DNA from 2 places in the Sphaerisporangium sp. NPDC005288 genome. Region 2 is predicted to be linked to the other one. Evidence: riboswitches for the same ligand, from Rfam matches in the RefSeq annotation. Region 2 holds a riboswitch; the other holds the start of a gene.

Region 1 (14,612 bases), on a different contig from region 2:
GGTGTCATAGGGGCCCATCCGCAGACGCCGGCAACCTTGCCGATCTTCGTGCCCGGCCGGCCCGAGGCGGCGGGCTTTCGCCCCGATATGGCGGTCACCGGTGCTCGGCCCCGCCGGGCGCGCGCGGCGTTCCCCGGCGATGCTCGGGTCCGGGTCTCCCGAACTGTCATGAACAGCCGCGAATTCCCGACTACGATTGCCACGGGCCGCACGCGCGCGTCGTGGCTCAGGGTCGCGCTCGACCGGGTGCACGACGCATCTCCCTCGCCCTGCCCGGCCCTCCGTCCACGTCTCCCGTGTACCCGACCGAGGAGGACATCTTGGACACCGCACCAGATCGTGGTGACAGCGATCCCGAGGAACCCTCCACCCCCGAGACCCCCGGCGGCCTGACCGATCGCGAGCGCGAGCTCCTGGCCTTCGAGCGCCAGTGGTGGCGGTACGCGGGCGCCAAGGAGCAGGCCATCCGCGACGCCTTCGACATCTCGGCGACGCGCTACTACCAGCTGCTCGGCCGGCTCGTCGACCGGCCGGAGGCCATGGCGTTCGACCCGCTCACCGTCAAGCGGCTGCGGCGGCTGCGCGCTTCGCGGCAGCGCGAGCGCGCGGCCCGCCGTCTGGGCATGCGCCCGTGATCCGGGGGGTAGTGCTGAACGCGTGACTCATGATGTGTTGCCGGACATCGCCGGATTGGCGGCGATCAAGGCCGATCCCCAGGGCGCCGTGATCGGGCTGGACTTCGACGGCACGCTCGCGCCGATCGTCCCCGATCCCGCCGACGCCCGCGTCGACCCGCACGCCGCCGCCGCGCTGGTGCGCCTCGGCGGCCTGGTCGGGGCGGTGGTGCTCGTGACCGGCCGCCCCGCCGCCACGGCCATCGCCTACGGCGAGGTGCCCGGCGGGCCCGGCCTCGCCGACGTGCCCGGGCTCGTGGTGCTCGGCCAGTACGGCCTGGAGCGCTGGGAGGACGGCACCTTGAGCGCCCCCCCGCCGCCGCCCGGCGCCGATCGCGTCCGCGCCGAGCTTCCCGGCCTGCTGGCCTCGCTGGGGCACCCCGTCAGGAATGGGAGCGAGCCGGGGATCACCGTGGAGGACAAGGGCAGGGCGATCGCCGTCCACACCCGCAGGGCCGCCGACCCCGAGGGCAGCCTGCGGGCGCTGCGCGACCCGCTGGCCAGGCTCGCCGCCGAGACCGGCATGCTGGTCGAGCCGGGGCGGCTGGTGCTCGAGCTGCGGCCCGCCGGGATGGACAAGGGGCACGCCCTCGGGGCGTTCCTCGCCGAGCGCGGCGCCCGGTCGGTGCTGTTCGCCGGGGACGATCTCGGCGACCTGGCCGCGTTCGAGGCCGTCCGCCTGTCGGGCCTGCCCGGCGTGACGGTGTGCAGCGCCTCCGCCGAGGTCTCCGCGCTCGCCGAACGCGCCGACCTGGTCGTGGATGGCCCGGCGGGCGTCGCGGCCCTGTTGTCGGCGCTCTCCGACGCCCTGACCCGCCGCTGAGACCGGTAGGCGGTGAAGCACTCGAACGGCTCGAAAACCGTGTCAGCGCGCGATCGACCGCCTCCGGCCGCGCCGGACGGCCGCGATCAGCGGTCGAGGGCGGCGAGCTGGTCGGCGAACCACTGGCGCGGGGGCAGGGCCGTGGCCGCCGCGCGCAGGCGGGTGCCGCGCTTGGCGCGCTCCTCCTCGGGGAGCATCAGCGCCTCGTACAGGGCGCCGGCCGTGCCCGAGACGTCGTAGGGATTGACCATCAGCGCGTCCCGGCCCAGCTCGGCGGCGGCCCCGGCCTCCCTGGACAGCACCAGCGCGCAGTTGGGCGCGAGGATGGGGCCCTCCTTGGCGACGAGGTTCATGCCGTCGCGGATGGGGTTCACCAGCAGCACGTCGGCCAGGCGATAGGCGGCGAGCGAGCGGGCGTAGTCGTCGTCCACGTTGAGGATCAGCGGGTCCCAGTCCTCGCCGGCGAACTCGTCCTCGATCTGCTTGGCGCACCGCTGCACGGCGGCGGTGTACTCGCGGTATTCGGGCAGGTCGTGCCGGGAGGGGTAGGCGAAGGCCAGGTGCACGACCTTGCCGTGCCACTCGGGATGGTCGGCGAGGAACTGCCGGTAGGCCGACAGCCCCCGGACGATGTTCTTGGACAGCTCGGTGCGGTCGATGCGCACGATGAGCTTGCGGTCGCCCACCCGCTCGCGCAGGGCCAGCATGTGCGACTCGACGTCCGGCTCCAGGGCCCGCGCCCACAGCGCGTCACCGTCGACCCCGAGAGGGTGCACGCCGATGCGGGTCGTGCGTCCCTCGTAGGTGATCGTGCGCTGGACGCGGTCGACCTGGGCGCCGAGCAGGGTCTCGCAGCAGTCCATGAACGCCGAGGCCCAGCGCGCGGTCAGGAAGCCGGCCTGGTCGGCGCCGAGGATGCCGGTCAGCAGCTCGGCCGCGATGTCGTCGGGCAGCAGCGAGAAGTACTCCGGCGGCGCCCACGGGGTGTGCGAGAAGTGGGAGATGCGCAGGTCAGGGCGCTCCACCCGCAGCATCGCCGGAGCGAGCGTCAGGTGGTAGTCCTGGATCATCGCCCGGGCTCCGTGCGCGGCCTCCTCGGCCAGCGCCAGTGCGAACGCGGCGTTGTAGTCCTGGTAGGACTCCCACTCCCGGCGGAAGCGCATGTCGAACTGCGGCGAGTTGGGCGTGTCGTACAGCAGGTGGTTGACGAACCACAACGTGGAGTTGGCCACCGCGTTGTAGGCCCGGTGGAACGTCGCGGGCGGTATGTCCAGCATGCGCACCGGGCCGGTGTCGTAGCCGGCCTGGTCCAGGCGCCCGCCCGACGCCAGCCGCACGGCGCTGCGGTCGCCGTCGGACAGCGCCGCGCACACCCACAGCACCTCGGCGTCCTTGGCCACCTCGGACAGGCCGGAGACCATGCCGCCCCCACCGCGGCGCATCGTCAGCGTGCCGTCATCGGCGAGCGTGAACGACACGGGCCCCCTGTTGGAGGCCAGCAGAACTGTGTTCATCCGCCCATCACCACTCCTCGTCCGCCCTGCGGCGGTCGTCCCTCGCCGGTTCATCTCCGCTGTGACGCGCACCTGGCCGCAGATTAATTGAATTTAACGCTCCCAATAAGATGGGTTGGCGGTCAGGTCAGGGCTGGCCGCAGGCGGTCGAGAGGAGCTCGGGGCATGGCGCTTGACGAGACGACCGAGGATCTGGCCCGCGCGGCCGCCGCGGGCGACCACCGTTCGCTGGGCGAGCTCCTGCGCCGCATCGAGGCCGACGTGCTGCGCCACTGCTCGCGGCTGCTGCCGTACCACCAGGACGCCGAGGAGGCCTGCCAGGACACCCTGCTGGCCGTGGCGCGCAACATCGGGCGGTTCGAGGGGCGGGCCCGCTTCTCCACCTGGCTGCACATCGTGACGACCAACTGCGCCCGCACGACCTACCGCACCCTCAAGCGCCGTGCGGCCGAGCAGACGGCCGATGAACTGCCCGAGCTGCGGGCCGACCCGCGCAGGGTCAGCGTCATCGCCGGGTCGCGGCTCGACCTGCTCGACGCGATGGAGTCCCTGGAGGCCGACAAGCCCGAGCTGGCCCAGGCCCTGGTGCTGCGCGACATCTGCCAGCTCGACTACAACGAGGTCGCCGAGCAGCTCGGCATCCCGCTGGGCACGGCCAAGTCGCGCATCCACCAGGCGCGCAAGTACGTCCAGGCGGCGCTCGGCGACGCCTACGGCCGGCCCTTCGCCTAGCGGCCCGCGCGGTGCGTCACGCGCCCTCTGCCTGCCTGCTCTGTTCCGGGACGGAGCTTCTCGCCACGCTTCTTGCAACGTGCTCACCTGCGGCTTCGGTTTCTTCCATCGTGCTCTCACGTCTCGGAGAATGAGACGGACGGCCGTCCGCGCCGGTGGGCGAGGTACAGTTCTTAAGGCCTGCTTGTGATACAAGCGGGATCACAACTTCATATTGCTCATCCAGAGGGGTGGAGGGACCGGCCCTGCGAAGCCCCGGCAACCCTCCCGGCTGTGGTCATCCGCGTCTGCCGAACGACGCGGCACTCAAAGACCAGTGAGACCGGCCGGGACAGGTGCCAATTCCGGCCTGTGACCAAGGTGGTCCGGGCGAAGATGAGGGAAAGGCCTCGCTTCATGGCGCTCGCAACAGCTGAGACAACGACCACGCTCGACTTCGGCCCCGCCGTCGCTCTTTCGTGCCGCGAATGCGGCACCAGGTTCGACCTGGGACCGATCTTCGCCTGTGCCGAGTGTTTCGGGCCACTCGAAGTGGCCTACACCTGGAGCTCTCCCGGCGAGACCGGGACGGCGGTGACCCGTGAGCAGATCGCCTCGGGTCCGAGTAACATCTGGCGCTACCGCGGGCTGCTGCCGGTTCCCGCCGACGTCGCCTCCCGGCCCAACCTGGCGCCCGGCTGGACCAAGCTGGTCAAGGCCGACAACCTGGCTCGCGAACTGGGCCTGCGCAGCCTGCATGTCAAGGACGACTCCGGCAACCCGACCCACTCGTTCAAGGACCGGGTCGTCGCCATCGCGCTGGAGGCCGCGCGCAACTTCGGCTTCCACACCCTGTCGTGCTCCTCCACGGGCAACCTCGCGGGCGCGGTGACGGCCGCGGCGGCGCGCGCGGGGCTGGACGCCTGCGTGTTCATCCCGTCCGACCTCGAAGAGGCCAAGATCGTCATGGCCTCGGTGTACGGCGGCCGGCTGGTCGGCATCGAGGGCACCTACGACGACGTCAACCGGTTCTGCTCCGAGCTCATCGGCGACCCGCTGGGCGACAAGTGGGGCTTCGTCAACGTGAACCTCCGGCCGTACTACGCCGAGGGGTCCAGGACGCTGGCCTTCGAGATCGCCGAGCAGCTCGGCTGGCGCCTGCCCGAGCAGATCGTCATCCCGGTGGCCTCCGGCTCCCAGCTCACCAAGATCGACAAGGGGTTCCGGGAGCTGATCAAGCTCGGCCTGGTCGAGGACCGCCCATACAAGGTCTTCGGCGCGCAGGCCGAGGGCTGTTCGCCGGTGTCGGCGGCCTTCAAGGCGGGCCACGACATCGTGCGTCCCGTCAAGCCCGACACCATCGCCAAGTCGCTCGCCATCGGCAACCCGGCCGACGGCCCGTACGTGCTCGACATCGCCCGTCGCAGCGGCGGCGCGGTGGAGGACGTCACCGACGCCGAGGTGGTGGACGCCATCCGGCTGCTGGCGCGCACCGAGGGCATCTTCGCCGAGACCGCCGGCGGCGTGACCGTCGGCGTGCTGCGCAAACTCGTCTCCAACGGCCTGCTCGACCCGGAGGCCGAGACGGTGGTGCTCAACACCGGGGACGGCCTCAAGACGCTCGACGCGGTCTCCGCCGAGGCGAGGCCCACCGCGGTCATCCGTCCTTCGCTCGACGCATTTCGTACGGCTGTCGCCGACCACTCCTGAAAGGGCCCGATAAATGAGCGTTTCTGTGCGGATTCCGACGATTCTTCGCACCTACACCGACGGCGCGTCGGAGGTGAGCAGTGACGGGGCGACCCTGCGCGAGGTGCTCCAGAAGCTCGACGCCGACTTCCCGGGAATCGGGGCCCGTATTCTGGACGAAACGGGCAAGATCCGCCGTTTTGTCAACGTGTATGTCGGAGAAGAGGACGTCCGATTCGTCGACGGTCTCGACACCGCAACCCCCGAAGGAACCAACATCTCGGTGATCCCCGCCGTCGCCGGGGGCTGACCTCCGCGCCCTTCTGGCCTTTGTGAGGCGTGCTCAAGTCTCACCGGCCCCATCAGTCACATCACGCCCATGCGTCCTAGCTGGACGCATGGGCGTCGCCATGTCCGCAAGGGGGGCCCGGTAGCGGGACGACTATCATAATAGAAGTGATTACCGAGCCCTCCGTTAGTGTAATTGTCAACTAACTAAACGCGAGCGGGAAATAGCCGAGTGCCGCTGAGAGCGAACGTCAAGTAGTAGTTTCCCGATTGACTCTGTTGCTTCAACCCTTGCCACAGGTATGGTCGAGAACGATCGACGTAGCCGAGGAGTTCGCATGCGTCTCGGCTCCGAAGGTCACGGACCTCGCGGAGGAGTGGGCGGGGTCCGGAGCCCAGCAAGAGGAGTCGGAAAGTGGCGCAGGGCACCGTCAAATGGTTTAACGCGGACAAGGGCTACGGCTTCATCGCGGTAGACGGTGGTAAGGACGTGTTTGTCCACTACTCAGCGATCCTGTCCGAGGGATACCGGTCCCTAGAGCAGGGTCAGCGGGTGGAGTTCGAGATCACGCAGGGGCAGAAGGGCCCGCAGGCGGAGTCCGTTCGCACTGTGTGACGTGGCCGGCGTCGCCCGGCCAGACGAAGATCCACTAGTCTCTCCCCGTCAGTAGCTGGAAGGTTCGGTCTGTCATGCACCAAGACGGGCCGGGCCTTCCTTCATGTCAGCCTGCGGGGTCGTACCGCCTACCCTGTGGAGGCGGGCCCAATATTCGGCATACGGTCGGAGAAATCCTTGTGCCGCCCAGGTCATAGGGGTTGTCGCTTGCACTCGACCGGGTAGAGTGCTAAACAGTTCGTTGGCACTCTCCTGTCGAGAGTGACAAACCTGGATCGAGGCGATGGGGCCTGGCGATCCACGGCGACAGGTGCCGTGGAGGCGCGGGTTTCATGCCGTCGCGGGCGTCGGCTCGATCCGCTGCAAGCCACCCTGTATCTGGGAGGTCTAGCCGTATGGCAGCCAAGATGATCGCGTTTAACGAGGACGCCCGGCGCGGTCTCGAGCGCGGTATGAACCAGCTCGCCGATGCCGTCAAGGTGACCTTGGGTCCCAAGGGCCGCAACGTCGTGCTGGAGAAGAAGTGGGGCGCTCCCACCATCACCAACGACGGTGTCTCCATCGCCAAGGAGATCGAGCTCGAGGACCCGTGGGAGAAGATCGGGGCCGAGCTCGTCAAGGAGGTCGCGAAGAAGACCGACGACGTCGCGGGTGACGGCACCACCACCGCCACCGTGCTCGCCCAGGCGCTGGTACGCGAGGGCCTGCGCAACGTCGCCGCCGGCGCCAACCCGATGTCCCTGAAGAAGGGCATCGAGGCCGCCGTCGAGCGCGTCAGCGAGGAGCTCTCCAAGATCGCCAAGGATGTGGAGACCAAGGAGCAGATCGCCTCCACCGCCTCCATCTCCGCCGGCGACACCCAGATCGGCGAGATGATCGCCGAGGCCATGGACAAGGTCGGCAAAGAAGGCGTCATCACCGTCGAGGAGAGCAACGCCTTCGGCCTGGAGCTCGAGCTCACCGAGGGCATGCGCTTCGACAAGGGCTACATCTCCGGTTACTTCGTGACCGACCCGGAGCGCATGGAGGCGGTCCTCGACGACCCCTACCTCCTGATCGTCAACTCCAAGGTGTCGGCCAACAAGGACCTCCTCCCGCTGCTCGACAAGGTCGTGCAGGCCGGCAAGCCGCTGGTGATCATCGCTGAGGACGTCGAGGGCGAGGCCCTGGCCACCCTGGTCGTCAACAAGATCCGCGGCCTGTTCAAGTCCGTGGCCGTCAAGGCCCCCGGCTTCGGTGACCGCCGCAAGGCCATGCTCGGCGACATCGCCATCCTCACCGGTGGCCAGCCGATCAGCGAGGACGTGGGCCTCAAGCTCGAGACCGCCACCCTCGACCTGCTCGGCCGCGCGCGCCAGGTCATCATCACCAAGGACGAGACCACCATCGTCGACGGTGCGGGCGACCCCGAGCAGATCGCCGGCCGGGTCAACCAGATCCGCGCCGAGATCGAGAACACCGACTCCGACTACGACCGCGAGAAGCTCCAGGAGCGTCTGGCCAAGCTGGCCGGCGGCGTCGCCGTCATCAAGGCCGGCGCGGCGACCGAGGTCGAGCTCAAGGAGCGCAAGCACCGCATCGAGGACGCCGTGCGCAACGCCAAGGCGGCCGTCGAGGAGGGCATCGTGCCCGGCGGTGGCGTGGCCCTGCTCCAGGCGGGCGCCAAGGCCTTCGACAAGCTCGAGCTGTTCAACGACGAGGCCACCGGCGCCGCGATCGTCCGCAAGGCGCTCGAGGAGCCGCTGAAGCAGATCGCCGTCAACGCCGGCCTTGAGGGCGGCGTCGTGGTCGAGCGTGTGCGCAACCTCGAGACGGGCGTCGGCCTCAACGCCGCGACCGGCGAGTACGTCAACATGCTCGAGGCCGGCATCATCGACCCGGCCAAGGTCACCCGTTCGGCGCTGCAGAACGCCGCCTCCATCGCGGCGCTCTTCCTCACCACCGAGGCCGTCATCGCCGAGAAGCCCGAGAAGACCCCTGCCGCTCCCGCCATGCCCGGCGGCGGCGACATGGACTTCTGAGCCTCCGGCTCACGCCACATCGAAAGGGCCGCTCCCGGATTCGTCCGGGGGCGGCCCTTTCGGCGTCCGAGCAGGCGCGCCCTCTCGGCGCGGGCTCCCCTCAGAAGCCGGGGCAGGCCCGTTCGACGGCGTCGAAGGCCCGCTCCAGCAGGGCCAGGTGGTCGGGCATGACCTCGGCCGCGCGCTCCCCGGCCATCATCCGCCGCGCGCTCGCGATGTACACCGTGCGGTAGGCGGCCAGGAAGAGCGCGGCGGCCAGCTCGGCATCGACGTCCCCTGAGCCGGGGCCGCCACCGACGTTCCCTGAGCCGGCGCCGCCGTGGACGTCACGGGACCCGGCCTCGACGTCGCCAGGGCCGGCATCGGCGTCGCCAGGGCCGGCGTCGGCGTCGCCGGGGCCGGCGCCGGTCGCCTCCGCCAGCAGGGCGGCGATCAGCGCCTCCAGGTCCTCCAGGGCCTCCCGCACCCTGGCCCGCAGCGCCGGGGAGTCCAGGATGACCTGCCAGAAGGCCTGCTGGCCTTCCCTGATGCCCGACAGGGCATGACCGCTCCGCAGCAGCTCGAAGATCAGACGGCGCAGCGCCGCCAGTGGCGGGCGGCCCTCTGGCCGGTCGCGGACCGCCCGGGTGACCAGCTCGACCACCTCGGGGACCCGGTCGAGGAACAGGTCCTCCTTGCGCGGGAAGTAGTTGAACACGGTCTTGGCCGAGACGTTCGCCGCCTCCGCCACCTCGGCCACCGTGACGTTGTCGAACCCGCGCATGAGGAACAGGCCGGAGGCCACGTCCGAGATCAGCTGCCGGGTCTGCCGCTTCTTGCGTTCACGAAGCCCGAGGTCGGTGTCCACGCCGTCCAATATAGTGGCTAAAAACTACTGCTACAGTAAGTTTTTAGCCAAGGAACCGAAGTGGAGGCGGCATGTCGTACGACGTGGACGTGGTGGTGGCCGGGGGCGGTCCGGTGGGGCTGATGCTGGCCTGCGAGCTCGCGCTCGGGGGCGTCTCGGCCATGGTGGTCGAGCGGCTCACGGAGGTGGACCCCACGATCAAGGCCGGAGCGCTCAACCTGCCGAGCGTCGAGGCGCTGTACCGGCGCGGCATGCTCCCGGCGCTCCGCGAGGCCCAGGAGCGCAACCTTGAGCATTTCGCCGCCTTCATGCGGCAGCAGGCCGCCCATCGCGAGGACGCCGGGGACGGACGGGCGGCAACGGCCGGCGCCTCCGAGGAGGCACCGCCCCCGCGGGCGCCGCGGACGCCGCCGAAGTTCGCCGGGCACTTCGCCGGCATCATGCTGGACGCGGCCCGGCTCGACGACGCCGACCCCGACCTCGCCGGTCACGGCCCGGCCGGGGACATCGGCCTGGTCAACCAGCAGCAGATCGAGGGCATCCTCGGCGAGCACGCCGCGCGGCTGGGCGTCCAGGTGCGGCGGGGCGTCGAGCTGACCGATCTGTCGGCCGACGACGAGGGCGTCACCGTCTCGACGAGCGCGGGCCGGGTGCGGGCCCGCTGGCTGGTCGGCTGCGACGGGGGGCGGAGCGTCGTCAGGAAGCTCGCCGGCTTCGACTTCCCCGGTACCGACCCCGAGATCACCGCCTACCAGGTCCTCGGCGAGATGGAGGGCGCCGAGGCCCTGGGCGTCGGCTGGCACGCCACCCCGACCGGCGTGTACGCGCATGGTCCCGTCCCGGGACGCATCCTCACCGTCCAGTTCACCGGTCCACGCGCCGACCGCGACACCCCCGTCACCCGCGAGGAACTGCAGGAGGCGATCCGGCACGTCACCGGCATCGAGGTGACCGTGACCGCGATCAAGACCGCCACCCGCTTCACCGACAACGCGCGCCAGGCCTCCACCTACCGGCTGGGCCGGGTGCTGCTCGCCGGCGACGCCGCGCACGTGCATTCTCCGTTCGGCGGCCAAGGGCTGAACCTCGGTCTCGGCGACGCGGTGAACCTGGGCTGGAAGCTCGCCGCGACCGTGCGCGGCTGGGCGCCGCACGACCTGCTCGACACCTACACCGCGGAACGGCACCCGATCGGGGCCTGGGTGCTGGACTGGACCCGCGCCCAGGTCGCGCTGATGCGCCCCGATCCCCGCGCCAGGGCCCTGCGGAGCGTCGTGAACGACCTGGTCGAGACCGTCACCGGCACCACCTACTTCGCCAAGAAGATCTCCGGCGTCTGGCAGCGGTACGACCTGCCGGGCGACCACGCGCTGGTCGGCGCCAGTGCCCCCGACCTGGAACTGTCCGACGGATCGCGGCTGGCCGACCACCTGCACGACGGCAAGGCGCTGCTGCTGGACCCCAAGGGCGAGCTGTGCGACCTGGCCGAGGGCCACCGCGACCGGATGACCGTGCTCGCCGCGGGCGCGGACGAGCGTCCCGAGCTCACCGGGCTGTTCCTGCGGCCCGACGGGATCGTCGCCTGGGCCGGCGAGCAGGACCGGGACGACCGCGGCGCGCTGGAGAAGGCCCTGGCCACCTGGCTCGGCGCACCGGCCGCGGACGCCGGCGACCAGCGGCGTTAGCCGATTCCCAGCGCGGCGGCGACCTGGCGGGATACGGCCAAGGCGACCTTAAGCGGCCTCCCAGCCTGCCCGGACACTCTTGGTTCATCGGGACGCGGCGACCGGCCGGAAGAGCGGCGGGCACGCGTCCAGGGACACCACCGATCCAAGGAGAACGTCATGAAGATCCGTCACAGCCTCCGCGCCGTCGCCGCCGCCACCGCTCTGGCCGGAGGGCTGCTGGCCGTCACCGGCCCCGCCTTCGCCGCCACCACCGCGAAGATCGCCAACTACGCCTCGATCGCCCCCGGCGCCACCACGTCGATGCTCCTGGTCTGCCCGTCCTACGCGCCGACCATGCTCCTCGGCACCGTCGCCTTCACCCCCAAGGCCGGGGTCACCGTGACCGGCACCTCGCTGGACACCTCCTCCGACCCCTTCCACCGCCACATCCTCACCATCACCGCGCAGAACGGCTCCGCGGTGTGGAGCGGCCTGACCGCGCTGGCCACCTGCACCAGCTGACCGCCCGGCACTCACGGGGACACGGGGAAGCCGCACGGGGCGAGGAAGGGAACCGGGGAGCGGAACCGGGCACGCGAATCCGGCGAGGACGGGGAACACGCACCGAGGGGAACGGGCACGGAATCGGGGGAACGGGGAACGGGGTACGGAACCGGGGCACGGGGAACGGGGTACGGAACCGGGGCACGGGGAAAGGGGTACGTGAACCGGGGGACGGAGTACGCGAACCGGGGGACGCGGAACGGCGGCGCCGGTGAGCCGCGAGGCTCAGCCGGCGCCGTAGCGGCCGAGGCCCTTCTCCAGCAGGTCGAAGGCGAGCAGGGCCTGGGCGCGGACGCCGGCGACGACCTGCTCGTGGCCTTCCCCCGCCGCCTTGCGGCGCACGCCGTCCGCCGCCAGCCGCCGCGTGACCGCGCAGATCTGGGCGGCGGCCAGCACCGGCATGACGTCGTCCTCGGCGGCGCCGGTCACCTCCGCCAGGGTCTCGGCCAGGCGCTCCTCCCGGCGTTCGGACAGCTCGCGCATGCGGGCCAGCAACGAGGGGCTCTGGTCGATCATGCGGGTGACGACCTCGGCCCCCTCGTTCAGCCCGGAGCGCCAGTCGCCCTCGTCGAGCGCCTGGAGGTAGTCGCGGCGCAGCGCCTCGATCACCGACTCGCCGGGGCGCCGCTCGCGGACGATGCGGCTGGGCTGCTCGACGAAGGCGTCCTGGCGGTCGAGGAAGAGGTCTTCCTTGGTCCTGAAGTAGTTGAACACCGTGTTGACGGAGACGTCGGCCACCCGGGCCACCTCGGCCACGGTCACGTTGTCGAACCCGCGCATCATGAACAGGCCCATGGCGATGTCGGCGATGCGCTGCCGCGTCTCGCGCTTCTTGCGTTCGCGCAGGCCGAGCCGTTCTTCCATGCGCCCGATCCTAGGCACGGAAAATGGGGCGGCACCACCTATGGGGCCGCCCCACGTTCGCCGGGGCGTGCGGCCGGGTCACCAGGGGTGACCGCGGCGGGATCACAGTGGCTTGACCCAGCGGCCCCACTGCGGCTGGCGGACGTAGCCGGCCGCGGTCCAGGCGTGGTGGGCGAGCGTGTTGTCGTCCAGGACCATCGCGTCGACCCGCATCCCGCCGTGCTCGGCGAAGCGCTTCTCGGCGGTGTCCAGCAGGAAGCGGGCGATGCCTCTGCGGCGGTGGGCGGGATCGACGGCCAGCCGGTACAGGTGGCAGCGCCATCCGTCCCATCCCGCGATCACCGTGCCCACCATGCGCCCGTCCAGCTCCGCGATCAGCAGGGCCTCGGGGTCGCGCTCGATCAGCCGCCGCAGGGCCGGCTCGCTGTCACGCCGGTCGGTGCCCTCGGCGGCGTGGGACCAGAACGCCAGCACCGCCTCCAGGTCCTGCGCCGTCCCGGTCCGTACCGTCGGAGCCCCGTTAGTCGCGTCCGTCACGAGGGCCACACTAATCGGCGTCGGGATTATGTGAGTTCGGCGGGCAGGTCGCGGGTGTGCAGGACGGTGAGGGAGGTGACGGCCCGGGTGAGGACGACGTAGAGGCGGGCGAGGCCGCGGTCTTCGGCTTCGGCGATGTCGGCGGGCTCGACGACGATGACGTGGTCGTACTCCAGGCCCTTGGCGAGCGAGGCCGGGATCACCGAGACGCGCTGCTCGGGGACCCCGTCCGGGCCGAGCAGGTCGTGCGGAAGGCCCGCGGCGGCCAGGACGGCGGCCACGGCATCGGTCGCGGCGTCGGCGGCGATCACGCCGATGGAGCCCTCGCGCTCGGCGGCCTCGCGGGCGGCCGCGGCCAGGCCGGCGTCCAGGTCGGCGGTGCGGCGCAGGGACAGCGACCCGGCGCCGGGGCGCAGCGACCTCGGGGCGGCGAGCGTGGGGGCGGCCGAGGGGAGCAGGCGGGCGGCGAAGTCGAGCACCTCGCGGGGGACGCGGAAGCCGAGGGTCAGCTCGGTCACCGCGCCTTCGGTGAAGCCGAGGTGGCCGAGCACCTCCTCCCAGGACCGGGCCGACCACGGGGTGGTGCCCTGGGCGAGGTCGCCGAGGACGGTCGCCGAGCCGGTGCGGCAGCGGCGGCCGAGCGCGCGCAGTTGCATGGCCGACAGGTCCTGCGCCTCGTCCACGACCACGTGCCCGAGGGTGGGGGTGCGCTCGATGAGGTCGGCCAGCTCGTCCAGCAGGGCGGCGTCGGCGGCGGACCATCGGGCGGACTTCCACGACCGGGCGGGCTTGGCCCAGAGCAGCCTCTGGCACTCCTCCGGCGTCAGATCGGACTTCGCGGCGGCGGCGAGGAAGTCGCCGTCGGAGAGCAGCCGGAACAGCACCTGCTGGGGCGTCACCCGGGGCCAGATCTGGTCGATGAGCTGCTTGACGGGCTTGGACCTGGCCACGGCGTCCTGCACCCGGTCGTCGGGGGACTCTCCGCGCTGTTCCATGCGCACCAGCACCGCGTGCGCGAGCCGCTGGGCCAGGGCGGCGCGCCCCGGGCCGTACCGGGTGGTGCCGCGCAGCGAGGCGACGATCTCGCGCACCTCGTGGTCGGGGACGCGGAAGCGGTTGACGCCCCGGGTGATCAGCAGGCCCTCCTCGGGCTTGCTGATGTGCAGCCACAACGCCCGGCGGAGCACCGGCGCCATGCGGGCGTCGCCCTTGAGCGCCGCGACGGCCGGCGCCTCGGGAGCGGCGTGGTCGCCGAGGATGCCGGCGACGGTGGTCTGGTCGACCTTCACCTCGCCGAGGGCGGGCAGGACGGAGGAGATGTAGGAGAGGAAGGCGCGGTTCGGGCCGATGATCATCACGCCGGACCGTGCGAGCTTCTCGCGGTGGGTGAACAGCAGGTAGGCCGCGCGGTGCAGGCCGACGGCGGTCTTCCCGGTGCCGGGCGCGCCCTGCACGCAGACGGTCTGGGTGACCTCGGCGCGGACGATCTCGTCCTGGTCGGGCTGGATCGTGGCGACGATGTCGCGCATGGGGCCGGTGCGCGGCCGCTCGATCTCCTCGGTGAGGATGCGCGACTCCTGGAGCGTGGCGCCCTGGTCGAGGGGCTCGTCCTCGTAGGCGGTCAGCTCGCCGCCGTGGAAGCCGAACCGCCTGCGGCGCAGCACGCCCATCGGGTCGGACGGGCGCGCCTGGTAGAAGGCGCGGGAGACCGGCGCACGCCAGTCGATCACCAGGGGCCGGCTGTGGTCGTCGTGCACGTGGCGGCGGCCGACGTGGATGGTCAGGGGCAGGTCGTCG
Region 2 (14,612 bases):
GCCGTTCTACTCCATCTCCGGCTCCGACTTCGTCGAGATGTTCGTCGGCGTCGGCGCCTCCCGGGTCCGCGACCTGTTCGAGCAGGCCAAGGCCAACGCCCCCGCGATCATCTTCATCGACGAGATCGACGCCGTCGGCCGGCACCGCGGCGCGGGCCTCGGCGGCGGGCACGACGAGCGCGAGCAGACCCTCAACCAGCTCCTCGTCGAGATGGACGGCTTCGACGTCAAGGGCGGCGTGATCCTCATCGCGGCCACCAACCGGCCCGACATCCTCGACCCGGCCCTGCTGCGTCCCGGCCGGTTCGACCGCCAGGTCGTCATCGACCGTCCCGACCTCGAGGGCCGCAAGGGCATCCTGCGGGTCCACGGGCGCGGCAAGCCGTTCGCGCAGGACGTCGACCTCGACGTCATCGCGCGGCGCACGCCCGGGTTCACCGGCGCCGACCTGGCCAACGTGATCAACGAGGCGGCGCTGCTGACCGCCCGCCAGGACCAGAAGCTCATCACGATGAACACCCTCGAGGAGTCCATCGACCGCGTGATGGCGGGTCCGGAGCGCAAGAGCCGGGTCATGTCCGACCAGGAGAAGAAGATCATCGCCTACCACGAGGGCGGCCACGCCCTGGTGGCGCACGCCCTGCCGAACTCCGACCCGGTGCACAAGATCACCATCCTGTCCCGGGGCCGGGCGCTGGGCTACACGATGACCCTCCCCATGGAGGACAAGTTCCTCGCCACCCGGTCCGAGATGCTCGACCAGCTCGCCATGCTGCTCGGCGGGCGCACGGCCGAGGAGCTCGTCTTCCACGAGCCGACGACCGGCGCGGCCAACGACATCGAGAAGGCCACCTCGATCGCCCGGCGCATGGTCACCGAGTACGGCATGAGCGAGCACCTCGGCGCCCGCAAGTTCGGCACCGGCAACAGCGAGGTCTTCCTCGGCCGCGACATGGGCCACGAGCGCGACTACTCCGAGAAGATCGCCTCCACGATCGACGAGGAGGTCCGGCGCCTCATCGAGGCCGGGCACGACCAGGCGTGGGAGATCCTCGTCCAGTACCGCGACGTGCTGGACAATCTGGTGCTCGAGCTCATGGAGAAGGAGACCCTCTCCCGCGAGCAGGTGCTGCAGATCTTCGCCTCCGTGGTCGTGCGCGAGAAGCGGCCGTCCTACTCCGGTTACGGCAAGCGGCTCCCCTCCGACCGCCCGCCCATCCTGACGCCCAAGGAGATCGCGGGCAACGGCAACGGGGCCGCGCTCCCGGCCGGCTCCCCGGCCGTCCCGGGCACGGGCCTGACCAACGACCACCACCCGGCGCCCCAGGACGAGGCCTGACGGGTGTCCGTGAAGCCGCTCAAGGTCGACTCGGACCGGATCGAGAAGGCCGTTCGCGAGATCCTGCTCGCGATCGGTGAAGATCCGGACCGAGACGGCCTGCTCGACACCCCGGCCCGGGTCGCCCGCGCGTACGCCGAGCAGTTCGCCGGGCTGGGGCAGAGTCCCGAAGAGGTCCTGACCACCGTCTTCGACGCCGACCACGACGAGATGGTCCTGGTCAAGGACATCGAGGTCTTCTCCACCTGCGAGCACCACCTGGTGCCCTTCCACGGGGTCGCCCACGTCGGCTACATCCCGAACGAGAAGGGGCAGATCACCGGTCTGTCCAAGCTCGCCAGGCTCGTCGACGTCTACGCCCGGCGCCCCCAGGTGCAAGAGCGCATGACCTCGCAGATCGCCGACGCGCTGATGGGCGTGCTCGCGCCGCGCGGCGTCATCGTCGTGATCGAGGCCGAGCACCTGTGCATGACGATGCGCGGCGTGCGCAAGCCGGGCGCCAAGACCATCACCTCGGCGGTGCGGGGCGACTTCCGCGAGAGCGACAAGACCCGCGCCGAGGCCATGGCCCTCATTCTCGGCCGTCACTGATCCCTTCCTCCGGCCCACCCAGGCTTCCGCGTGACGCCCGCCGGGCCGGTCGGGCGCGTCAGGCGAGGCGGGCACTTGGGGTCGCCGTCCGCGCCTTGGCGCCGCCCCCAGGCGCACAGGTGGCGATGGGGACATCCCGGGCGGGTCCGTGTCGGGTCGATTCGTTATCCACAAGCCGGACCCATGGCACAGATCGTCATCGGGGAGCACCTAGGCTTGACGCCATGACCGCATGGAGGGTGCCGGGGTTGCCCCACGAGGGGCGCTGTCTGGTCATGGGCGTGGTCAACGTCACCCCTGACTCCTTCTCCGACGGCGGCGAGTGGTTCGATCCCGACGTCGCGGTGCGACACGGCCTCGACCTGGTCGAGCAGGGCGCCGACATCGTCGACGTGGGCGGCGAGTCCACCCGCCCCGGCGCCGCGCGCGTCCCCCTGGCAGAGGAGCTGCGCCGGGTCGAGCCGGTCATCCGCACGCTCGCCGAGCACGGGGTGACGGTCAGCGTCGACACCATGCGCGCCGAGGTCGCCGAGGCGGCCGTGCGGGCCGGCGCCGCCCTGGTCAACGACGTCAGCGGCGGCCTGGCCGACCCGGCGATGCCCCGCGTGGTCGCCGCCGCCGGGGTGCCCTACGTCGTGATGCACTGGCGCGGCCACAGCCACGAGATGGAGGCCAGGGCCGTCTACTCCGACGTGGTGACCGAGGTCACCGAAGAGCTTCGCAAGCGCGTCGACTCCGTGCTGGCCGAGGGCGTCGACGAGCGGCAGATCGTCGTCGATCCCGGGCTCGGCTTCGCCAAGCGGGCCGAGCACAACTGGCCGCTGCTCGCCGCCGTCGGCAGGCTCGGCGAGCTCGGTTACCCGGTCATCATCGGCGCCTCGCGCAAACGGTTCCTCGGCCGCCTGCTCGCCGGTCCCGACGGCACGCCGAGGCCGTTCGACCGGTCAGACGACGCCACGCTCGCCGTCACGGCGCTGGCGGCCCACGCCGGCGCCTGGTGCGTCCGGGTCCACCAGGTGCGGCCCAACGCCGACGCCGTCCGCGTCGCGGCGGCCTGGCGGGGCGCGGAGGGGGTTCGATGAGCACGACCCACGCTGAGATCGAGAAGCTCAACGAGGCGTTCTACACCGCCATCGAGGGCGGCGACCTCGACCGCATGACCGAGATCTGGGCCGAGGACGGCGAAGGCCGGGTGGCGATGTGCGTCCATCCGGGCTGGCCCATGCTCACCGGGCGCGCCGAGGTGCTGCGCTCGTGGGCGCTCATCATGGCCAACACCCCCTACATCCAGTTCGTGCTGACCGACGTGCGCACGACGGTGATCGGCGATGTGGCGGTGCTGACCTGCGCCGAGAACATCCTGACCGCCGCCGACACCGAGGACGCCACCTTCGCGGCGGGCCGGGTGGTGGCGACCAACACCTTCGTCCGCACCACCGGCGGCTGGCGGCTGTGGTTCCACCACGGGTCCCCGGTCCTGCAGGCCGACGGCGACGACGACGAAGAAGAGAGCGACGAGTGACCTTCCCGTGGCTCTCCCCCCTCCGCGCGGCCCCGCGGGGGCCTGCGGGCCGCGGGCAGAGCGTCCGGGTGGGCTCCGCGGCGCGCGGGTGTCGTTATGCTCTGCCGGGTTCTTCCGCCCGTGGGTCCCGTCGTGCACGGGCGGGCGCGCGCGGGGCCGGTTCCGCGGCCGGGTGGCGGGGATAGTGATGGGCGATCGGTCAGGGGGATGAGCACCATGGACAGCGTGAGCCTGGTCGGCCTGCGGGCACGTGGCAGGCACGGGTGCCTGCCCGCCGAGCGCGAGCTGGGCCAGGAGTTCGTGGTGGACGTCACGCTCCACCTCGACACGGCCCCGGCCGCCGCGGGCGACGACCTGACCAAGACGGTCGACTACGGCGAGCTGGCGCTGCGGCTGGCCGCCATCGTCGAGGGTGAGCCGGTCAACCTCATCGAGACGCTGGCGCATCGCCTGGCGGACGCCTGCCTCGCCGCCGAGCTGGTCGAGGAGGCCGAGGTCAAGGTGCACAAGCCCGCCGCACCCATCCCCGTTCCGTTCGACGACGTGGTGGTGACAGTCAGGAGGAGGCGGTAATGAAGGTCGTTCTGGCGCTCGGCAGCAACATCGGCCGCCGTTTCGAGACGCTGCAAGGCGCCGTGGACGCGCTGTTCGACGCGCCCGGGCTCGACTTCGTGGCGGTGTCCCCGGTGTACGAGACCGACCCGGTCGGCGGCCCGCCCGATCAGCGGCCCTATCTGAACGCGGTCGTGATCGGGAGCACCATGACGCTCGGGCCCCGTGCCATCCTCGAGCGCGCGCTCGGCGTGGAGACCGCGTTCGGCCGGGTGCGCACCGAGCCGTGGGGGCCGCGCACCCTCGACGTCGATCTGATCATGGTGGGTGAGCTGCTGTCGGACGATCCCGAGCTCACGCTTCCGCACCCTCTGGCGCACGAGCGCGCGTTCGTGCTCGTCCCGTGGTCGCAGGCCGACCCCGGAGCGGTGCTCCCGGGCCGGGGGTCGGTCGCCGGCCTGCTCGCCGACCTCGACCAGAAGGGCGTCCGGCTCCGCCCCGATCTGGCGCTCCAGCCGCCCGACTGAGCGTGGTGCAGGCGCCTCCCCCAGGGTGGGCGGGCGTCCGCCTGAGCTCGGTGGCGACACCGCCAGGGGCGCGCCGGAACGTTTTCCCCATGGTGCGGGGTTGTTGTGGGCAGGGTCGTGTCCCGGTTGCGGGCCGGCCGGCGATGACGGCGGACCGACCGGCGGGGCCGAGACCGGTCCGCCGCCGGCGAACGAGGAGGATCGTGTGAAACCGAGCCGTCCCGGCGTGCTCGTCCTGCTGCTGGTCGCTTTCGCGGTCGTGACGTGGGCTCTGCTGCAGAAGGTCTACTCCGACCTGCCGACCGTCCCGTGGACGGCGATCCCCACCGTGCTGCTGCTCGCGGTCGGCGAGGCCTACAGCGGGTGGATGACCCGGGCGCGCATCGAGCGAAAGCCCGACACCAAGCCGGTGGAACCGCTCGCGGTGGCCCGGCTGGCGGCCCTGGCCAAGGCGTCGGCCTATGTCGGGGCCGCCTTCGCCGGGATGTTCGCCGGGGTCGTCCTCCACGTCCTGCAGATGCTGGACCAGGACACGCCGCGGCGCGACTTCTTCCTGGCGGGCGGCTCGCTGCTCGCCTGCGTGATCCTCATCTGCGCGGCCCTGTACCTGGAGCACTGCTGCAAGGTGCCGAAGCAGCCCGGCGAGGACACCCGAGCCTGATCAGGACGCCCGCTGCGAAGCGGCGCCCTCCGTCCCGAACGGATCCGGACGCCCGCGACCGGGCCGGACGCACGAGGCGGGCCGGACGCACGAGGCGGGCCGGACGCACGAGGCGGGGCCGGACGCACGAGGCGGGGCCGGACGCACGAGGCGGGGCCGGACGCACGAGGCGGGGCCGGACGCACGAGGCGGGGCCCGGCCTGCGGCCGGGCCCCGCCTCGCACGGAGCCACCCCTGAATCCCTGTCCCTTAACGCACCCTCCTTCTGCGCAGAGGGAGGCCCGTTAAACCACCCGGCCGGAAACCCGTGTCGAACGCGCAGGTCAGCGCCGTGATTTCTACTTGTCGATGTCGCCGACGACGAAGAACATCGAGCCGAGGATGGCCACCATGTCGGCGATCAGTTGCCCGGGCAGCATCTCCCTGAGCACCTGGACGTTGTTGTAGGACGCGCTGCGCAGCTTGAGCCGCCACGGGGTCTTCTCGCCCCGCGAGACCAGGTAGTAGCCGTTGAGGCCGAGGGGGTTCTCGGTCCAGGCGTAGGTGTGCCCCTCGGGCACCTTGAGCACCTTGGGCAGCCGCTGGTTGACCGGGCCCGGCGGCAGTGAGCGCAGCCGCTCCACACAGGCGTCGGCCAGGTCGAGCGAGGCCTTCACCTGGTCGAGCAGCACCTCGAACCGGGCGTGGCAGTCGCCGGCCGTGCGGGTGACGACCTTGACCGGCAGCTCGCCGTAGGCCAGGTACGGCTCGTCGCGGCGCAGGTCGAGGTCGACGCCCGACGCGCGCGCGATGGGGCCGCTGACGCCGTACTGCATGATCGTCTCGCGGTCGAGCACCCCGACGCCGCGTGTGCGCGCGATGAAGATCTCGTTGCCGTGGATGAGGCGCTCGATGTCGGGCAGCCGCCCGCGCACCTCGGCGACCGCCCGCCTCACGCGGTCCAGCCAGCCGTACGGCAGGTCCTCCTTCAGGCCGCCGACCCGGTTGAACATGTAGTGCATGCGCCCGCCGGAGATCTCCTCCATGACCGCCTGCAACGTCTCGCGCTCGCGGAAGGCGTAGAACACCGGCGTGATCGCGCCGAGCTCCAGCGGATAGGAGCCGAGGAACATCAGGTGGTTGAGCACGCGGTTCAGCTCGGCGAGCAGCGTGCGGGCCCACACCGCCCGCACCGGGACCTCCATGCCCAGCATGCGCTCGACCGCGAGCACCACGCCGAGCTCGTTGGCGAACGCCGAGAGCCAGTCGTGCCGGTTGGCCAGCACGATGATCTGCCGGTAGTCGCGCACCTCGAAGAGCTTCTCGGCGCCCCGGTGCATGTATCCGATGATCGGCTCGGCGGAGGCGATGCGCTCGCCGTCCACGGTCAGCCGCAGGCGCAGGACGCCGTGGGTCGAGGGGTGCTGGGGCCCGATGTTGAGGATCATGTCCTCGGTGGCGAGCTCCTTGGCGCCGGTCCCGACCGCGACGACCCGCTCGACGCCCGTGGCGGCGCCGCCGGCTCCGGGACCTCCGCGAGTTCCGCGAGGTTCGGTCATGAACCCCATGCTGTCACGTCAGCGGCGGGAGACAAGATCTGAGAGGGCGGCGACCAGGCGAAGCACGTGCTCCTCGGTCGTGCCGATGCCGATGGACGCCCGGACGGCGCCGGTGGTGCCGTCCGCGCAGTCACCGTCGGCGGAGCGGCCCACGGCGTCCAGCAGGTGCCGGACGAAGGGGTGGGCGCAGAACTTCCCGTCGCGCACGCCGATGCCGTACTCGGCGGACAGCGCCTCGGCGACCTCGCGCGCCGTCCAGCCGTCCACGACGAAGGAGACGATGCCGACGCGCGGGTGGCCGGGCCCCCACAGCGACAGCTCGTGGACGCCGTCGATGGCGGCGATGCCGTCGCGCAGCAGCGTGAGAAGGCGTTCCTCCTGCTTGACCAGGGGCGTCCAGCCGGTGGCCGACAGCGCGTCGCAGGCGGCGGCCAGCGCGATGGCGCCCAGGACGTTCGGCGTGCCGGCCTCGTGCCGCTGCTCGGGGTCGGCGCTCCACTCGGTGGACAGCGGCGCGCCCTGGCCCGCGCCTCCGGTGACGGCCTTGGAGGCGCCGCCGCCCCGCAGGTACGGTTCGGCCTCGGCGAGCCAGTCGGCCCGTCCCACCAGGGCGCCGGCGCCGAAGGGCGCGTACAGCTTGTGCCCGGAGAAGCTCACGTAGTCAAGGTCGAGCGCGGTCAGGTTGAGCCGGCGGTGCGGGACGAGCTGGGCGGCGTCCACCAGGATGCGCGCGCCGTGCCGGTGGGCGATGTGCGCGAGCGCCGCGATCGGCCACAGCTCGCCGGTGACGTTGGAGGCCGCGGTGACCACCAGCAGCGCGGGCCCGTCGATGGCCGCGAGGGCCTCGTCGGCCGCGCGCACCGCCTCGCCGGCGAACGCGGGCGGCGCGAGCCGCACGGCGTCGGGCCAGGGGAGCAGCGAGGCGTGGTGCTCGGTCTCGAAGACCACGACGGTGGTGCCGCCGGGCAGGCAGCGGGCCAGCAGGTTCGAGGCGTCCGTGGTGTTGCGGGTGAACACCACGGCGTCCCCGGGGCGGGCGCCGACGAAGGCCCGCACCGTGTGGCGGGCCTGCTCGTAGCGGGCGGTGGTCAGCTGGGAGGCGTACCCGGCGCCCCGGTGCACGCTGGAGTAGGCCGGAAGCGCGGCGGCGACGGCGGCGCTCACCGGCGCCAGACACGGCGCGCTGGCCGCGTAGTCCAGGTTGGCGTACGGCAGCAGGCGCCCGCCCTTGACCGGCACCTCCAGGTCGGCGCCGAGCACGGCGGGCGCGTCCGGACGCGCGCTCGCCCCGGGGACCAGGGATGACGTGCCGGGGACCGGCGAGAAAGCATCGGCGGCCGGCGAGAAAGTGCCGGAGGTCGGCGAGAACGTGCCGGAGGGCAGCGGGGACGTGCCGGGGGGCGGCGGGGTGGTGCCGTGAACGGCGGGGGAGGAGCTCTGCAGGATGGTGAGAGCGGTCAACGCCGGCCTCCTAAGGTCATGGGACCCGGTCACGGCGTTGGTGTGACGGAGCCCGCGCTTGCCCGGCACACCTCGTGCCGGACCTGGTCCTCACCCGGGGCACCCCGCCGCGAGCGCGAGGGTTGCCGGCCAGCGAGCCGGGGCTTGACGCTGGCACTCATGACCTACCGGGACTATAACCCGGCTCCCCCGCCTGTCCGCAACCTCATGAGGCAGGGGTGACACGTTTCACGAATCGCGAACTTTGACCGACCCTCGCGCGTTGACAGGGGACGGGCTCCCCGGGACGGGGGCCGTGACGTGACCGACGCCCGGCCCGAGGAGGCGCGATGGACTGGCTGCTCAATCCGGAGATATGGATCGGGTTCCTGACCCTCGTCGCCCTGGAGATCGTCCTGGGCATCGACAACATCATCTTCATCTCCATCCTGGCGGGGAAGCTGCCGCCGGAGCGCCGTGACCTGGCCCGCAAGGTCGGCCTGGGGCTGGCGATGGTGAGCCGGCTGGCGCTGCTGCTCGCGCTGTCGTGGGTCGTGCGGCTGACCGAGCCGCTGTTCACGGTGTTCGGGCACGACATATCCGGGCGCGATCTGATCCTGATCCTGGGCGGGCTGTTCCTGCTCGGCAAGAGCGCCTTCGAGATCGGCGACAGCCTGGAGGGCGCCTCGGGCCACTCCGGCGGCCGGGTGGCGGCCTCGTTCACCTCGGTGATCATCCAGATCATGCTGCTGGACGTGGTCTTCTCGCTGGACTCGGTGATCACGGCCGTGGGCATGGTCGACGAGATCGGCGTCATGGTCGCCGCGGTGGTCGTGTCGGTGGTGATCATGCTGTTCGCGTCCGGGCCGATCAGCGCGTTCGTGGAGAAGTACCCCAGCATCAAGATGCTGGCGCTGTCGTTCCTGCTGCTCATCGGGGTCGTGCTGATCGCCGAGGGCTTCGATCAGCACATCTCCAAGGGCTACATCTACTTCGCGATGGCGTTCTCGCTGGTGGTCGAGCTGCTCAACATCCGTGCGCGCAAGAAGGCGGGCGCCCAGCGGCCGGTGGAACTGCACGAGCGCTACGGGGAGACCGGCGCGCCCGACGCCGCCCCGGCGCCGCCCGCCGAAGCCCGCTGACCCCGGCGGCGCTCCGTGCGGCTCGAGGGCTGTTCCGGGCGGTGCGCCGGCCACTCCCTTGGCCGGTGGCGATGCTCATCCCTGGACGGCCAGGTGAGACGTGGCGGGATATCCCGATTACCATGACGTCGTGCGCTTCGACCCGTGGAATCCGGCCTTCGTCGCCCATCCCTACGACGCCTACGGGGAGCTCCGCGACAGCCGGCCGGTCAGCTTCTTCGAGCCGACCGGCCAGTGGCTCGTGGCCCGGCACCAGGACGTCAACGCGGCGCTGCGCGACCGCAGGCTCGGCCGTTCGTACCTGCACGTCGCCTCGCACGAGGAGTTCGGCAGGCGGCCGGAGCCGGACTTCCAGGAGCCGTTCTGGCGGGTGACCCGCGGCGGGATGCTGGACGTCGAGCCGCCGGTGCACACCCGGCTGCGCCGGCTGGTCTCCAAGGCGTTCACGCCGCGCATGGTCGAGGAGCTGCGCCCGAGGGTGCGCCGCGTCGCCGGGGAGCTGGTGGACGGCTTCGTCGAGCGCGGGGGCGGCGACCTGATCGCCGAGGTGGCCGAGCCGCTGCCGGTGACGGTGATCGCCGAGATGCTCGGCGTCCCCGAGGCCGACCGGCACCTGCTGCGCCCGTGGTCGGCCGGCATGTGCGGCATGTACGAGCTCGCGCCGTCGGTCGAGGCGCAGCACACGGCGGTGCGCGCGGCGTCGGAGTTCGCCGCCTATCTGCGCGCGCTGGCCGCCGAGCGCCGAGCCCGTCCGGGCGACGACCTGATCAGCGCGCTCGCGCAGGTGGTGGACGAGGGTGATCGGCTCACCGAGGACGAGCTCGTCGGCACGTGCGTCCTGCTGCTCAACGCGGGGCACGAGGCCACCGTGAACGTCACAGGAAACGGCTGGTGGGCGCTGCTGCGCAATCCCGGCGAGCTGGAGCGGCTGCGGGACGATCTCTCGCTGCTGCCCACCGCGATCGAGGAGCTGATGCGCTACGACACCCCGCTGCAGCTGTTCGAGCGCTGGGTGCTGGAGGACGTCACCATCGGCGGGGTGGACATCCCGAAGGGCGTCGAGGTGGCCCTGCTGTACGGCTCGGCCAACCACGACCCCGAGGTCTTCGCCGACCCGGGACGGCTGGACATCGGCCGCAGGGACAACCCGCACATCTCGTTCGGGGCGGGCATCCACTTCTGCCTGGGCGCCCCGCTGGCGCGGGTGGAGCTGGCCGAGTCGTTCGGCGCGCTGCTGAAGGCGGCCCCGAAGATCGAGCTGGTCGAGGAGCCGGTCTGGAAGCCGAACTACGTCATCCGTGGCCTCGAGGCCCTGAACGTCTCCATCGGCTGAGCACCCGGGGATGCCGGCGTGGTGTCCACCGGCCGAGCCGGCGCGGGGGCGCCGTCAACGTCTCCACTGGGCGAGCCAGCCGAAGCCGCCGAGGCCGGCGGGGTCGATCAGCTCGGCCTCCTCGGAGACGCGGGCGAGCGCGCGGAGGTAACCCGCCGGGTCGGTGCTCGCCAGCGCCAGCGCGGGGCGTTCGCCGCTGACCCCGAGATCGCGCAACGCCTGTCGTTGTGTGGTCAAGGTTGTGGATATCGCCCCGGCCCGCTCGCCCGCCGCCGCGCAGGCGTCCAACGCCACGTGTGCGGTGATATCGCAGGACCCGTCGGGTATGGCGGGCACACAGGCCCCGTCGCGGTACCCCATCAGGGTGCCGTACGGCGGCCGGTTATCCACAGGGTGTGCATAATCGGCGGCCACCGCCAGGCCCCGGGTGAGCCGCCCGACGACCGACGCCCACGCCTCGTCCCGCGGGCGGCCGATCTCGGCGCGCATCCCGGTGCGGCGCAGCGGCCACCACCGCGCAAGCCACCGGGCGTCGGCCTCCTCCGGCGGCCCGCCGAGCCGCTCTTCGCCGGTCTGGGGATCGACCAGCACCAGGCGGGGCCCCTCGGGCGTCTGCTCGGCGACCTCCAGCGGGACGTTGTCGAGCCACTCGTTGGCGATCACCAGGCCGGTGACGTCCGGGGGCGGGGAGCAGGCCCAGGTGATGCGCTTGTCGAGATCGCCGGGCGGCGGCGACAGTTCGACGGCCGTGACCCGCAGCCGCTCGGCCAGCTCGGGGGCGGCGGTGTCGAGGACCTGGGCCACCAGGGCGCCGTCGCCGGAGCCGACGTCCACCAAATCGAGCTCGCGGGGATGGCCCACGGCCTGGTCGACGGTGTCGAGCAGGCGCAGCACCGCCCGCGCGAACGCGGGGGAGGCGGCGACCGACGTGCGGAAATGACCCGATGGCCGCTCGCGGATGTAGAACCCGTCGTCGCCGTAGAGCGCCTGCTGCATGGCCTGCCGCCACGTGACCCACACGACACCGGACGTTACCAACCGCGCCGCCGCTCCATGACGGTCCCGATGACAGGCTGTGGACGCGCGCCGGTAGAGCCGGTCGGGCGCCCGGTGCGAGCCGACCGTTACGCTGGCTGCTGGTCTGATCCGTCGAAGCTGAACGGGAAAGTGATGGAGACAAGCGACCGCCCCGGGCGCCTCGCGGTCGGAGTGCTCGGCGCCGGGCGAGTGGGGTCCGTCCTCGGCGCGGCGCTCGCCCAGGCGGGGCACGGCGTCGTCGCGGCCGCCGGGGTCTCCGACGCCTCGCGCCGCAGGGCTCTGGACCGCCTCGGCGTGGACATCTCCGGGCCGGAGGAGGTCATCGGCGCCGCCGACCTGGTGCTGCTCACCGTGCCCGACGACGCCCTGCCCGACCTCGTCGCGGGCCTGGCCGCCGCCGGGGTGGACCTGCGGGGCAAGATGCTCGTGCACACCAGCGGCGCGTACGGCCTGGGCGTGCTCAATCCCGCGACGGCCGCCGGCGCGCTGCCGTTCGCGCTGCACCCGGTGATGACCTTCACCGGCAGGGACGACGATCTGCGGCGCCTCACCGGCTGCTCGTTCGGCGTCACCGCCCCCGACCCGTTCCGCCCGGTGGCCGAGGCCCTGGTGATCGAGATGGGCGGCGAGCCGGTCTGGATCGCCGACGAGGACCGCCCGCTGTACCACGCGGCGCTCGCGGGGGCGGCCAACCACATGGTCACTCTGATCGCCGAGTCGCAGGAACTGCTGAAGAAGATCGGCGTCGAGCATCCGGGCCGCATGCTCGGCCCGCTGCTCGGGGCCGCCCTGGACAACGCGCTGCGCCTGGGCCTGGCCGGCCTGACCGGTCCGGTGGTGCGCGGCGACGCCGGCACGGTGCGCAAACACGTGGACGCGCTCATCCTCGCCGCGCCGGAGGCGGCGGACGCCTACGTGGCCCTCGCCCGGCTCACCGCCGACCGGGCGCTGGCCGCCGGCCTGCTCAAGCCCGAGACGGCCGAACGCCTGCTCGACGCCCTGGGAGGCAACACATGGACGTGATCGTCGCCGCCGACCGCTCAGAACTGCTCGCCGCGCGGGCCGCCCTGGGCCTGGACGGAGCGCCGGGCCGGCGCGCGGGCGGGGCGGGCACGCTGGCGCTGGTCCCGACCATGGGGGCGCTGCACGAGGGGCACCGCTCGCTGATCCGCCTGGCCCGCGAGCGCGCCGACCACGTGGCGGTCAGCGTCTTCGTCAACCCGTTGCAGTTCGGCCCGCACGAGGACTTCTCGCGCTACCCGCGCACGTTCGACGCCGACCTCGAGGTGTGCGCCGCCGAGGGCGCCGGCCTGGTGTTCGCCCCGGCGGCCGACGAGATCTACCTTCCCGACCGCCAGGTCGGCGTCTCCGCGGGGCAGATGGGCACGATCGTCGAGGGCGCCTTCCGGCCGGGCCACTTCGACGGCGTGCTCACCGTCGTGCTCAAGCTCTTCAACCTCGTGCGGCCGGACGTCGCCGTCTTCGGGCAGAAGGACGCCCAGCAACTGGCGATGATCCGCCGGATGGTGGCCGATCTCGACGTCCCGGTCGAGGTCGTCGGGGCTCCCACCGTGCGGGAGCCGGACGGGCTGGCCCTGTCCAGCCGCAACCGCTACCTGTCGCCGGCCGACCGGGCCACGGCCCTGGCGCTGTCGCGTGCGCTGCGCGAGGGTGCCCGACACACCCGGCCCAAGGACATCCTGCACGCCGCGCACGCGGTGCTGGACGAGGCCGCCCGCGCCGACCCGCCGCTGCTGCTGGACTACCTGAGCCTGGTCGACCCGGCGACGTTCACCGCCGTGGCCGAGGACCACCGGGGCGAGGCGATCCTCGCGGTCGCCGCGAAGGTGGGCACCACCCGCCTCATCGACAACGCGGTGCTCACCCTGTCCCCTGTTATGTGAGCCCCGCGTGGCGGGGGTGCGGCGGGATGCCTTATCGTCATATAGACGAAATAAGGGAGCCCCCATGACCCATCCGCCCATTCCCCGCCGGTTGACCGCGCCCGAGCCCGGCTGGACGGTCTCCGCCGATGTCGTCGTCGTCGGCTCGGGCATCGCCGGTCTGACCGTGGCGCTGCGGTACGCCGAGCTGGCCCCCGACGCGCGCGTGCTCGTCGTCACCAAAGACGTGCTGTCGGCCGGGTCCACCCGCTGGGCGCAGGGCGGCATCGCCGCCGTCCTGGACCCGGCCGACTCCTGGTCCCAGCACCTCAGCGACACGCTCATCGCCGGTGTGGGGCTGTGCGACGCCCGGGCCGTCCAGGCGCTGGTGACCGAGGGACCGGGCGCGCTGCGGCGGCTGATGGCGCACGGGGCCCGGTTCGACCGGGAGCCCGGCGGCGGGCTCCAGCTCACCCGGGAGGGCGGCCACCGCCGTGACCGCATCGTCCACGCGGGCGGGGACGCCACCGGCGCCGAGGTGCAGCGCGCCCTGGTCGAGGCGGTCCGCGCCGGCGCCGCCGAGGGCGGCCGCATCGAGATCATCGAGCACGCTCTGGTGCTCGACCTGCTCAAGGACGCCTCCGGCGCCGCCTGCGGGGTCACGCTGCACGTCATGGGAGAGGGCGCCAGGGACGGCGTGGGCGCGGTGCGCGCGGGCGCCGTCGTGCTGGCCACCGGCGGCATGGGCCAGGTGTACGCCGCCACGACCAACCCCCTGGTGTCCACCGGCGACGGGGTGGCCCTGGCGTTGCGGGCCGGCGCCGTCGTCCGCGACCTGGAGTTCGTGCAGTTCCACCCGACCGTCCTTTGGCTCGGCGAGGACTCCACCGGCCAGCAGCCGCTCATCTCCGAGGCGGTGCGCGGCGAGGGCGCCGTCCTGCTCGACGAGGCCGGAGAGCGGTTCATGGTGGACGTGCACGAGCTGGCCGAGCTGGCGCCCCGCGACGTCGTCGCCAAGGCGATCATGCGCCGCATGCTGGAGAGCG

Evidence for each region. A riboswitch is a leader RNA that binds a small molecule or an ion and turns the genes downstream of it on or off. The one in region 2 is predicted to bind S-adenosylmethionine.
Region 1: linked by a shared signal. The riboswitch ahead of thrC (threonine synthase) and the one ahead of ABZU32_RS24785 (aminotransferase class V-fold PLP-dependent enzyme) in region 2 are both predicted to bind S-adenosylmethionine.

The regions. Positions count from the first base shown of each region.
Region 1 covers NZ_JBEXGT010000046.1:46,386-60,997, reverse strand. The annotation lists gene ABZU32_RS33285 (DUF3263 domain-containing protein) at 321-635, shown strand; gene otsB (trehalose-phosphatase) at 658-1,497, shown strand; gene ABZU32_RS33275 (trehalose-6-phosphate synthase) at 1,584-3,011, opposite strand; gene ABZU32_RS33270 (sigma-70 family RNA polymerase sigma factor) at 3,177-3,743, shown strand; SAM riboswitch class I at 3,959-4,125, shown strand; gene thrC (threonine synthase) at 4,140-5,432, shown strand; gene ABZU32_RS33260 (MoaD/ThiS family protein) at 5,446-5,721, shown strand; gene ABZU32_RS33255 (cold-shock protein) at 6,115-6,315, shown strand; gene groL (chaperonin GroEL) at 6,711-8,336, shown strand; gene ABZU32_RS33245 (helix-turn-helix domain-containing protein) at 8,437-9,183, opposite strand; gene ABZU32_RS33240 (FAD-dependent monooxygenase) at 9,255-10,868, shown strand; gene ABZU32_RS33235 (hypothetical protein) at 11,028-11,372, shown strand; gene ABZU32_RS33230 (TetR/AcrR family transcriptional regulator) at 11,640-12,278, opposite strand; gene ABZU32_RS33225 (GNAT family N-acetyltransferase) at 12,381-12,815, opposite strand; gene ABZU32_RS33220 (AAA family ATPase) at 12,842-14,612, opposite strand, start outside.
Region 2 covers NZ_JBEXGT010000027.1:103,222-117,833, reverse strand. The annotation lists gene ftsH (ATP-dependent zinc metalloprotease FtsH) at 1-1,339, shown strand, start outside; gene folE (GTP cyclohydrolase I FolE) at 1,343-1,930, shown strand; gene folP (dihydropteroate synthase) at 2,155-3,012, shown strand; gene ABZU32_RS24810 (nuclear transport factor 2 family protein) at 3,009-3,452, shown strand; gene folB (dihydroneopterin aldolase) at 3,669-4,025, shown strand; gene folK (2-amino-4-hydroxy-6-hydroxymethyldihydropteridine diphosphokinase) at 4,025-4,531, shown strand; gene ABZU32_RS24795 (DUF3180 domain-containing protein) at 4,737-5,192, shown strand; gene ABZU32_RS24790 (NADH-quinone oxidoreductase subunit D) at 5,531-6,619, opposite strand; gene ABZU32_RS24785 (aminotransferase class V-fold PLP-dependent enzyme) at 6,749-8,029, opposite strand; SAM riboswitch class IV at 8,241-8,356, opposite strand; gene ABZU32_RS24780 (TerC family protein) at 8,521-9,312, shown strand; gene ABZU32_RS24775 (cytochrome P450) at 9,443-10,645, shown strand; gene ABZU32_RS24770 (SAM-dependent methyltransferase) at 10,700-11,665, opposite strand; gene ABZU32_RS24765 (DUF2520 domain-containing protein) at 11,816-12,706, shown strand; gene panC (pantoate--beta-alanine ligase) at 12,697-13,587, shown strand; gene ABZU32_RS24755 (L-aspartate oxidase) at 13,652-14,612, shown strand, end outside.